One region of the Fructilactobacillus sp. YLN 2507 genome, then DNA from elsewhere that is predicted to be linked to it. Evidence: predicted binding sites of a transcription regulator. Region 1 holds the regulator's gene; the other holds the start of a gene.

What was found. Region 1 encodes NrdR, which represses ribonucleotide reductase genes. Its sites were predicted from a motif close to ACACNATATATNGTGT; they were not measured.
Region 2: nrdH (glutaredoxin-like protein NrdH) is a predicted target of NrdR. The motif match lies at 2,622-2,637, and genes of this name have one in related genera.

The regions. Positions count from the first base shown of each region.
Region 1 covers NZ_CM184303.1:778,285-782,725, reverse strand. The annotation lists gene polA (DNA polymerase I) at 1-69, shown strand, start outside; gene mutM (DNA-formamidopyrimidine glycosylase) at 88-930, shown strand; gene coaE (dephospho-CoA kinase) at 923-1,495, shown strand; gene nrdR (transcriptional regulator NrdR) at 1,500-1,988, shown strand; gene AC0GLY_RS04110 (DnaD domain protein) at 1,981-3,309, shown strand; gene dnaI (primosomal protein DnaI) at 3,321-4,256, shown strand.
Region 2 covers NZ_CM184303.1:957,908-962,348, forward strand. The annotation lists gene dnaX (DNA polymerase III subunit gamma/tau) at 1-1,263, opposite strand, end outside; RNA gene ffs (signal recognition particle sRNA small type) at 1,384-1,470, opposite strand; gene tadA (tRNA adenosine(34) deaminase TadA) at 1,511-1,978, opposite strand; gene AC0GLY_RS05005 (class I SAM-dependent methyltransferase) at 1,982-2,587, opposite strand; gene nrdH (glutaredoxin-like protein NrdH) at 2,738-2,977, shown strand; gene nrdE (class 1b ribonucleoside-diphosphate reductase subunit alpha) at 3,018-4,441, shown strand, end outside.

The DNA of each region.
Region 1 (4,441 bases):
GTTGATTTTAATGTACCTTTAAAAGTTGAAAGTCATTACGGATCAAATTGGTATAATATAAAAAAATAATTAAAAGAGGTGGATTAAATGCCAGAATTACCAGAAGTTGAAACAGTTCGACAAGGTTTAATCAAGTTAGTGAAAGGGACTACCATTCAATCTGTGGAGGTTTTATACCCTAAAATGATTAATTTACCTGTTGACGAATTTGAAAATAAATTAGCTGGTAAAAAAATTATTGATATTGATCGTCGTGGTAAATATTTATTATTTAGATTAAGCGATGATTATACCCTAGTCTCTCATTTAAGAATGGAAGGAAAATACGAAGTTCAGCTAGAAGGGACTGAAAGACCTAAGCATACGAATGTAGTTTTTCATCTAACAGATGGTCGAGAATTGCGTTATAAAGATACGAGAATGTTTGGGAAAATGGCATTGGTAAAAAACGAAGATGTTTATCAGCTATCTGGATTAAATAAAATCGGACCCGAACCAACTGAAGAATTTTTAAAATTTGATTATATGAAAGAAATTATGCACAAATCACATCGAAAAATAAAGAGTTTTCTATTAGATCAATCCAAAATTGCTGGATTGGGAAATATTTATTGTGATGAAGTATTATGGATGTCTAAAATTAATCCTGAACAACTTACTAATGAACTTAGTGATGCTGAAATTAAAAGTTTGCGAGAAAATATTATTAATGAAATTGCAGCAGCTGTAAAGGGACATGGAACAACCGTACATTCATATTCAAATGCTTATGGAGAAGCAGGCGAATTTCAAAATCAACTGCATGCATATGGACGTAAAGGTGAAATTTGCGAACGTTGCGGTACCGTCATGGAGAAAATAAAGGTTGCACAAAGAGGAACGACTTTTTGTCCTAAATGTCAAAAAATGCATGGTGATTTAAGTGACTAAGATAATTGGATTAACCGGAGGAATTGCTTCAGGAAAGTCTACAGTTGGAAACCTATTACGTGACTATGGATTTAAAGTAATTGATTTAGACCAAACAGTTCATTGGTTAGAAAGTGAAAATCAATTAGTGATTGATCAAATTGATACCATTTTTGGGAATAAAGTGGTTGTTGAGGGAAAAATAAAGCGCAACAAATTAGCCGAAATCGTTTTTAATGATAAAAAAGCTTTAAAGCAGTTAGTTAGAATTTTAAATCCTTTTTTAATCAGTGAAATTCAAAAAGTTTCAAATAAACAAATGGTTTTTATTGAAGCACCTACATTATTTGAAAATGGTTTACAAATTTATGTTGATGAAGTGATAATGGTTGCTTGTGATCCACTAGTTCAAATACAAAGGCTAATGAAAAGAAATAAGATATCAATTAGTAAAGCAAGTTTATTAATTAATAATCAATGGCCACAGACAATAAAAAAAGAATTGTCAGATATGGTGATTGATTCGTCAAATGGAATTGATGAATTAAAAAAGCAAGTACAATGCTTAATTGATAATTTGAGGTAATATAATGAAATGTCCTAAGTGTCAGCATACATCTTCAAAAGTTTTAGAAAGTCGACCAATTCAGGTTGGAAATGAAATTCGCCGACGTCGTGAATGTAATAATTGTGGTCATCGTTTCACCACTTTTGAAAGGATTGAGGCATCGCCCTTATTAGTTGTAAAGAAAAATGGAAATCGAGAAGAATTTAGTTCTGAAAAGGTGCTACGAGGAATTATTCGATCTTGTGAGAAAAGACCAGTATCACTTGAACAAATGAATCGAATTGTGAATGAAACAAAGCGAAATTTGGAAAATTATGATAATGGTAGCCATGAGGTTTCAAGCGAATTAATTGGTCAAGGAGTTATGTCTGGTTTAAAAGATATTGATGAAATTGCTTATATTAGATTTGCGAGCGTTTATCGTCAATTTAAGGATATGAATGAGTTTTATAGTAAAATGAAGGAATTGATGGGAGAAGATTCTCCCAAGAAGAAAATAAGTGATGAATAATAATCAAATTATTGAACCAAAAACAGAATACCAAGTTTATCGAAACGGTGAATTAAATGCGACCGATTTTCAGAATTTAACTAAATTATATTTGCCAATCGTCGGAGCAAATGCATTTGCGTTAATTAGTTCATTGTGGAATAGCGATAATCAGCAGCATGAACATTTTTCTTTGATGAACGGAATTGGAATTGATGGTAGTGAGCTTTATCAGGCTCGTTTAAAACTTGAAGGAGTTGGATTAGTTCAAACTTTTAAGAATGAAACGGAAAAGTTCACGTATCTATTAGCAAAGCCTTTAAGTGCAAGTGATTTTTTTAATAATGGCCTACTTAGTGAAATTTTGTTAGAAATGGCTGGTGAATCAAAATATTTAGCTTTAGCAGAGGAATTGTTACCTCATGACTATGATGTTTCATTATTAAATGATACAACGCATGATTTTTTAGAGGTTTATACAATTAATCAGCAAAACGTTACTAATCCATCTGATACGATAAAACAAGTACAGCAAATTATTCCAAAGGAAAAGTCAACCCTAGTCAATCAACATGACAAATTAGATTTTAAATTAATGTTGGATGTTTTAAATAATTCATTTGTAAACCTTGAAGATGTAAAAAAAAATCATGAATTGTTCGTTTCAACCAATTTATTATATGGAATTAATGAAATTGCAATGACTAAACTGATAGAACAAGCTACTAATTTGACTAATAATCATTTTGATCCGCAAAAATTTAAATTATTAGTATCGAGAAATAATCAAGTTAGCTTACACGATTACGAACCTAAAGTTAATGATTCTAATCAAAGTGATAAATATCATTTTGATAATGAAGAACAACAATTGATTAAAACAGCTAAGAATTATGCACCATTGCTTTTTTTAAGTGCTTTAAAGAAAGAAAAGAATGGTTATACTACTAGTTCAGAAGAACGAGTTATTTCTCAATTGGTTGAAAAAATGGTTTTGAAGAATGATGTCATTAATATGTTGATTTATTTATTATTGGTTGATCGCAATTATCCAACTTTAAATAAAAATTTAGTTGATACAATTGCTAATGATTGGGCTCAAAATCATATTAAAACTGCTGAACAAGCTCTTGAACAGATTAAGACACGTGATAGTAGAATTAATGCTGAAAAAATCAAACGACGCAAAAAATCTAATCAGCGTGCTAAATTAACGGTTAGAGAAACTTTGCCAGATTGGGCAAAAAATCAATCAACTAAGTCAAAATCAAATTTGAAAAACAATAATGATGAAAGTGAATCGGTTGAAGAAATGTTGAAAAAATTCAACAAAAAAAAGTGAGGTGAAAATTGATGGAAAATGTTGGTAAAAATTTTAAAGCAATCATGGCTACTAATAATTATCTAAAAGATTATCAAAAGTTAATGAATCGAGTTTATTCTGACCCTGAAGTTAAAGCTTTTATCAAAAAAAATCGTGCTGAGTTAACGGATGATTCAATTAAAAAATCAGCTTCAAGTTTGTATGAATATGTTAATAAACGTGATGCTATAAAAAATGGAACGGATGCATATGTTAAAGGATATGAACCAAAACTGGTAATTAATAATCATGCCATTGAGGTTTCTTATCAACCTACTAAAGCTTATTTAGAAGAAGCCAAAAAGCAAGAAATCAAAAATAATATTAAAGATTTAGGAATGTCTAAGGCATTACAAAACGCAAATATAAATGACTATTATCATAAAGATAATCCTCAACGAGAAAATGCATTGCTCCAAGCCCTAAAATTTATCGATGCATATGAAAGTGATCCTAGTCAATATCATAAGGGAATTTATATTTATGGTAGTTTTGGAGTTGGAAAATCATATTTATTAAGTGCAATCGCACATCGGTTAGCCAATGACAACATTAGAACAACCTTTTTACATTTTCCTTCATTTGCAATGGATATGAAATCACTAATCAGTTCTAAAACGGATTCAGTTGGTAATCAAGTTGACCAAGTAAAAAAAGTACCAGTTTTAATGATAGACGATATCGGTGCCGATTCAATGTCATCATGGATTCGTGATGATATTTTAGGAGTTATTTTGGAATATCGGATGCAAAATCAGCTATCAACTTTCTTTAGTTCTAATTTTTCAATGGAACAGTTGGAAAAAGAACACTTATCGATTACTGCCAAGGGGGATGTTGAACCATTAAAGGCTAAACGATTAATGGAGCGAATTAAATTCTTAGCTACCCCAATTGAAGTTAATGGAGAAAATTTACGAAATTAATAAGTTTCATTCTTGACTTTTTCTAATTGGTTGAGTATTGTATTAACAAGGATATGAATTAACTACGAATTCGCAGAGAGAATAACATTTTCTGGAAGTTATTTGTTGGAAGAGTTAATTTACCGCCTTAACTAAATTAATTAATAAAGTGGTTACAAATGAGATATCCAGGATAATGGATGAAT
Region 2 (4,441 bases), 180 kb from region 1:
TTTATCATTTTTAACACTTGCTTCCCGCGGAGTCGATTTCGTTGAAACTTGGGTAGGCGTTGTTTCCCGAACTTTAGTCAACTGCTTAGTTAAATCATCAATTTGAGCTTGTAATTTTGATACCATTTGCGTATCTACATTTGTTTGAGCAACAGGCTGGGCTGTTGAAATTGATTCAGTTGGCTGATGTGCCAAACGAACTGTCAAAATGTCTAAATAAACATCTGGATGATAAGTCGAGCGAATTTGTTGTTGAACCTCGTTCATCGTTTCTACATAAAAATAAACTTGTTTAGCCGTTACTTTCTTAGAAATTGCTTTGAAATTATCACCCAACAGACCTAGCTCACTGGCATTAACCATTTCTGGATCTTGTTGATATAACAAAACATTTTGACAATAGTTTATCAAATCTTCAATCAACTGATTAGCATCTTTGCCATCATTCAAAATAGTAGCGGCAATTTTTAAGCCAGTGCTAACGTCTTCATCAATAATAGCTTGCATATAAGATTGTAAATCATCTCGTGCTACGCTCCCAGTAACTTGCAAAGCACTTTCATAAGTTACCTGATCACTACTATAAGAAAGGACTTGGTCCAAGATACTTAAAGCATCTCGCATCCCACCTTCTGCGCTTTTAGCAATTACCTTGAGAGCTCGTTCATCGTATTTAACGTTCTTGGAATTTAAGATTTTTTCCATCTGATCCAATATATCGGTCGCTTGAATTCGTTTGAAATCAAAGCGTTGAACTCGTGAAATAATGGTAGCTGGAATTTTATGGGGTTCCGTAGTCGCTAAGATAAAGATAACATGTTCCGGTGGCTCTTCCAAAGTTTTTAACAAGGCATTGAAAGCCCCGATCGAGAGCATATGAACTTCATCTATAATATAAACTTTATATTTAGCTTCCGTAGGTGCATATTTTACTTTATCCCGAATTCCACGAATTTCTTCTACTCCATTATTAGAAGCCGCATCAATTTCAATCACATCATTCAGTGAACCATTGTTAATGGCCACGCAAGTCGCACATTTATTACAAGGCTCCCCGTCTTTTAAATTAACACAGTTAACTGCCTTAGCTAAAATTTTTGCAGTTGAAGTCTTCCCGGTCCCACGCGGACCATTAAAAAGGTAAGCGTGGCTAATTTGATCAGTTACCAATGCATTTTTCAATGTTTGTGTGATGACCTGCTGACCAACAATTTCATCAAAACGTTGCGGCCGCCAGACCCGATATAAGGCTTGATAACTCATGAAGAACTTCCTTTCTTTTCGTTATGAAACTACTTCTTATTATAGCTTGAATATTAAGAAAATAACAAATAAATCATCGCAAAAAAAATCTCCCAGTCACTTGACTGAGAGTTTATAAGCATAAAAAAGAAGCACAAGACAGAGAAAACTTAGTGCTGCTTCCTTCCGGACCTGACACGGTTCGTAATTCCATCTTTGCTTCATGCCTTTCGGCAAATACTATATTACCGTATTATTTCATCATTGTCTAGTGCTTACGCTTTTTTCGTTTATTTTTAAAAAATTGTTGCATAATTTGACCAGCTTGTTCGGCTGCTATGCCAGCAATCACTTCTACCTGATGATTTTGCCGACTATCATTTAAAACGTTATATAGACTACCAGCTGCCCCACCTTTTTGATTCATAGCACCATACACTACCCGGTCAATTCTAGCATTCAAAATAGCCCCTGCACACATAACACAAGGTTCAATTGTTACATATAAGGTGCAATCTGTTAGTCGCCAACTCTTCAACTCTGTACAAGCCGCTTCAATCGCAATAATTTCAGCATGCTGGGTTGCAATTTCCGTATGCTCACGTAGGTTATGAGCCGTTGCAATTACTTTTCCGTTTTTTACAATTGCAGCTCCAATTGGAACTTCACCAATTTCAGCCGCAAATTTTGCTTCGCGTATAGCCACTTGCATAAACTTTTGATCGATTTTATCCATCATTTAATCAACTTTTCTGCTTAAAAGGATGTAATAACCCTTATCACGCGTTACAACTTTAACGTTTCCAAATAATTGATTCATTAATTTTTTTGCAGAAGGTGCCCCTTGTTTCTTTTGTAAAACGACCGTTAATGTTCCATTTTTTTCTAAGTGGTCAGGAGCTCCACTAATCATTGAATCCACAACTTGTTTACCAGCCCGAACAGGTGGATTAGTTATAATTGCTGCAAACTTATCATCAAGCTTTTCGTAAACATTTGAAGCAAAAATTGAAACATTTTTAATATCATTTTGTTCAGCATTTCGTTTTGCTAAAGATAATGCTAAATTATTTACGTCAACCATGGTAAAATTACGGTCTGGGTTGTTTTTAGCTAAAAACAAGCCAACCGGTCCATAACCACAGCCCAAGTCTAAAACTTTACCGGATGGAATATTCCTTAAATCAATTGACTTAATTAGAACTCGTGATCCATAGTCAACGGTATTTTTAGAAAACACTCCGTTATCTGAAACAAAACGGAGCGTGTGGTTCAATAAAGTATAATCCCAATGTTTTTCATCGTGTTGCACATCAGGATTTTCTGTGTAATAAAAGTTATTCATAGTAACACGTCCTTAAAAATTTTTTTAGTTTCACACACTATATATAGCGTGTTTCTCAAAAATGAACCCCATATATGGTGTGTTTTCATTTGAAAGATTAAGTATTCGTAGTAAAATCAATTATATCGTATAAACAGGAGATGAATAAATATGAATTCCATTACAGTATTTACCAAAAACAATTGTATCCAATGCAAGATGACAAAACGTTTTCTTGAAGAACACAATCTCGACTTCGTTGAAAAGAACACATCCGAAAATCCAGAATTTGTTACTTATTTAAAGAGCAAGGGCTTTCAAGCCGTTCCCGTTGTCGAAGTTGAAGGTGCCGAATCATTTGCTGGCTTCAGACCTGATTGTCTAAATAAATTAGTTGCTGAATTAGCTTAAGCTTATATATCTATTATACACAACAAGGAGACCTAGGAATATGTCGTTAAAAGACCAACATGATGTTAGTTATTTTCGATTAAATAACGAAATCAACATTCCATCAAAAGATGGCAAAATTAGACTAGAAAAAGATAAAGAAGCTTTAGATGCTTTTTTGAAAGAAAATGTGATTCCCAATCGCGTTAAGTTTGCATCTTTAAAGGATCGTTTTGAATACCTTACGAAAAATAATTATATTGAATCGACATTCTTAGAAAAATATCCTTTTACCTTTATTGAGCAACTTTATCAGTACCTAAAAGACCAACATTTTACTTTTAAATCTTTTATGGCTGCTTATAAATTTTACGCCCAATATGCTTTAAAAACGAATGATGGAAATCAGTACTTGGAAAGCTACATCGACCGAGTTGCAATGAATGCCCTCTTTTTAGCTAATGGCGATCAAGCCTTAGCCATGAATTTGGCTGATGAGCTAATTCATCAACGTTTTCAACCAGCAACCCCTACTTTCCTAAATGCCGGCAAAAAACGCCGTGGTGAATTAATTTCTTGTTTCTTAATTCAAACTACCGATGATATGGATAGTATTGGGAGAACCATTAATTCCGCCCTTCAACTTTCTAAGATTGGTGGTGGAGTTGGAATTAATCTTTCTAATCTACGAGCTGCAGGTGATCCAATTAAGCATATCCAAGGTGCTGCTAGTGGGGTCATGCCTGTCATGAAATTGTTAGAAGATAGTTTTACTTATTCTAATCAATTAGGTCAACGTCAAGGTGCTGGAGTAGTTTACTTAAGCGTTTTCCACCCAGATATTATTGACTTTCTTTCCGTTAAGAAAGAAAATGCGGATGAAAAAATTCGAGTTAACACCCTATCATTAGGACTAACGGTTCCTGATAAGTTTTATGAACTTGCTAAAGATGATCAAGATATGTATCTCTTTAGTCCTTACGATGTTGAAAAGGAATATGGAGTTCCATTCTCTTACATAGATATCACTAAAGAATATGACAATTTAGTTGCTAACCAAAACATTCGTAAGAAAAAAATGAAAGCACGTGATTTGGAAACCGAAATTGGTAAATTACAACAAGAATCCGGTTATCCTTACATCATGAACGTTGATACTGCAAACCGGGAAAATCCGGTTGCTGGTAAGATTGTTATGAGTAACTTGTGTTCTGAAATCATGCAAGTCCAAACTCCATCAATTATTAATGATTTACAACAGTATGATCAACTAGGAACTGATATTTCATGTAATCTTGGTTCAACTAACGTTGTTAATTTAATGAATTCCAAGGACTTTGGTAAATCTGTTGATGCTATGGTTCGTGCCTTAACTTATGTTACTGATGAAAGTAAAATTGATGTTGTTCCTTCAATCCGTCGCGGAAATGATTTAAGTCATTCCATTGGATTGGGTGCTATGGGTCTTCATTCTTACCTAGCTTT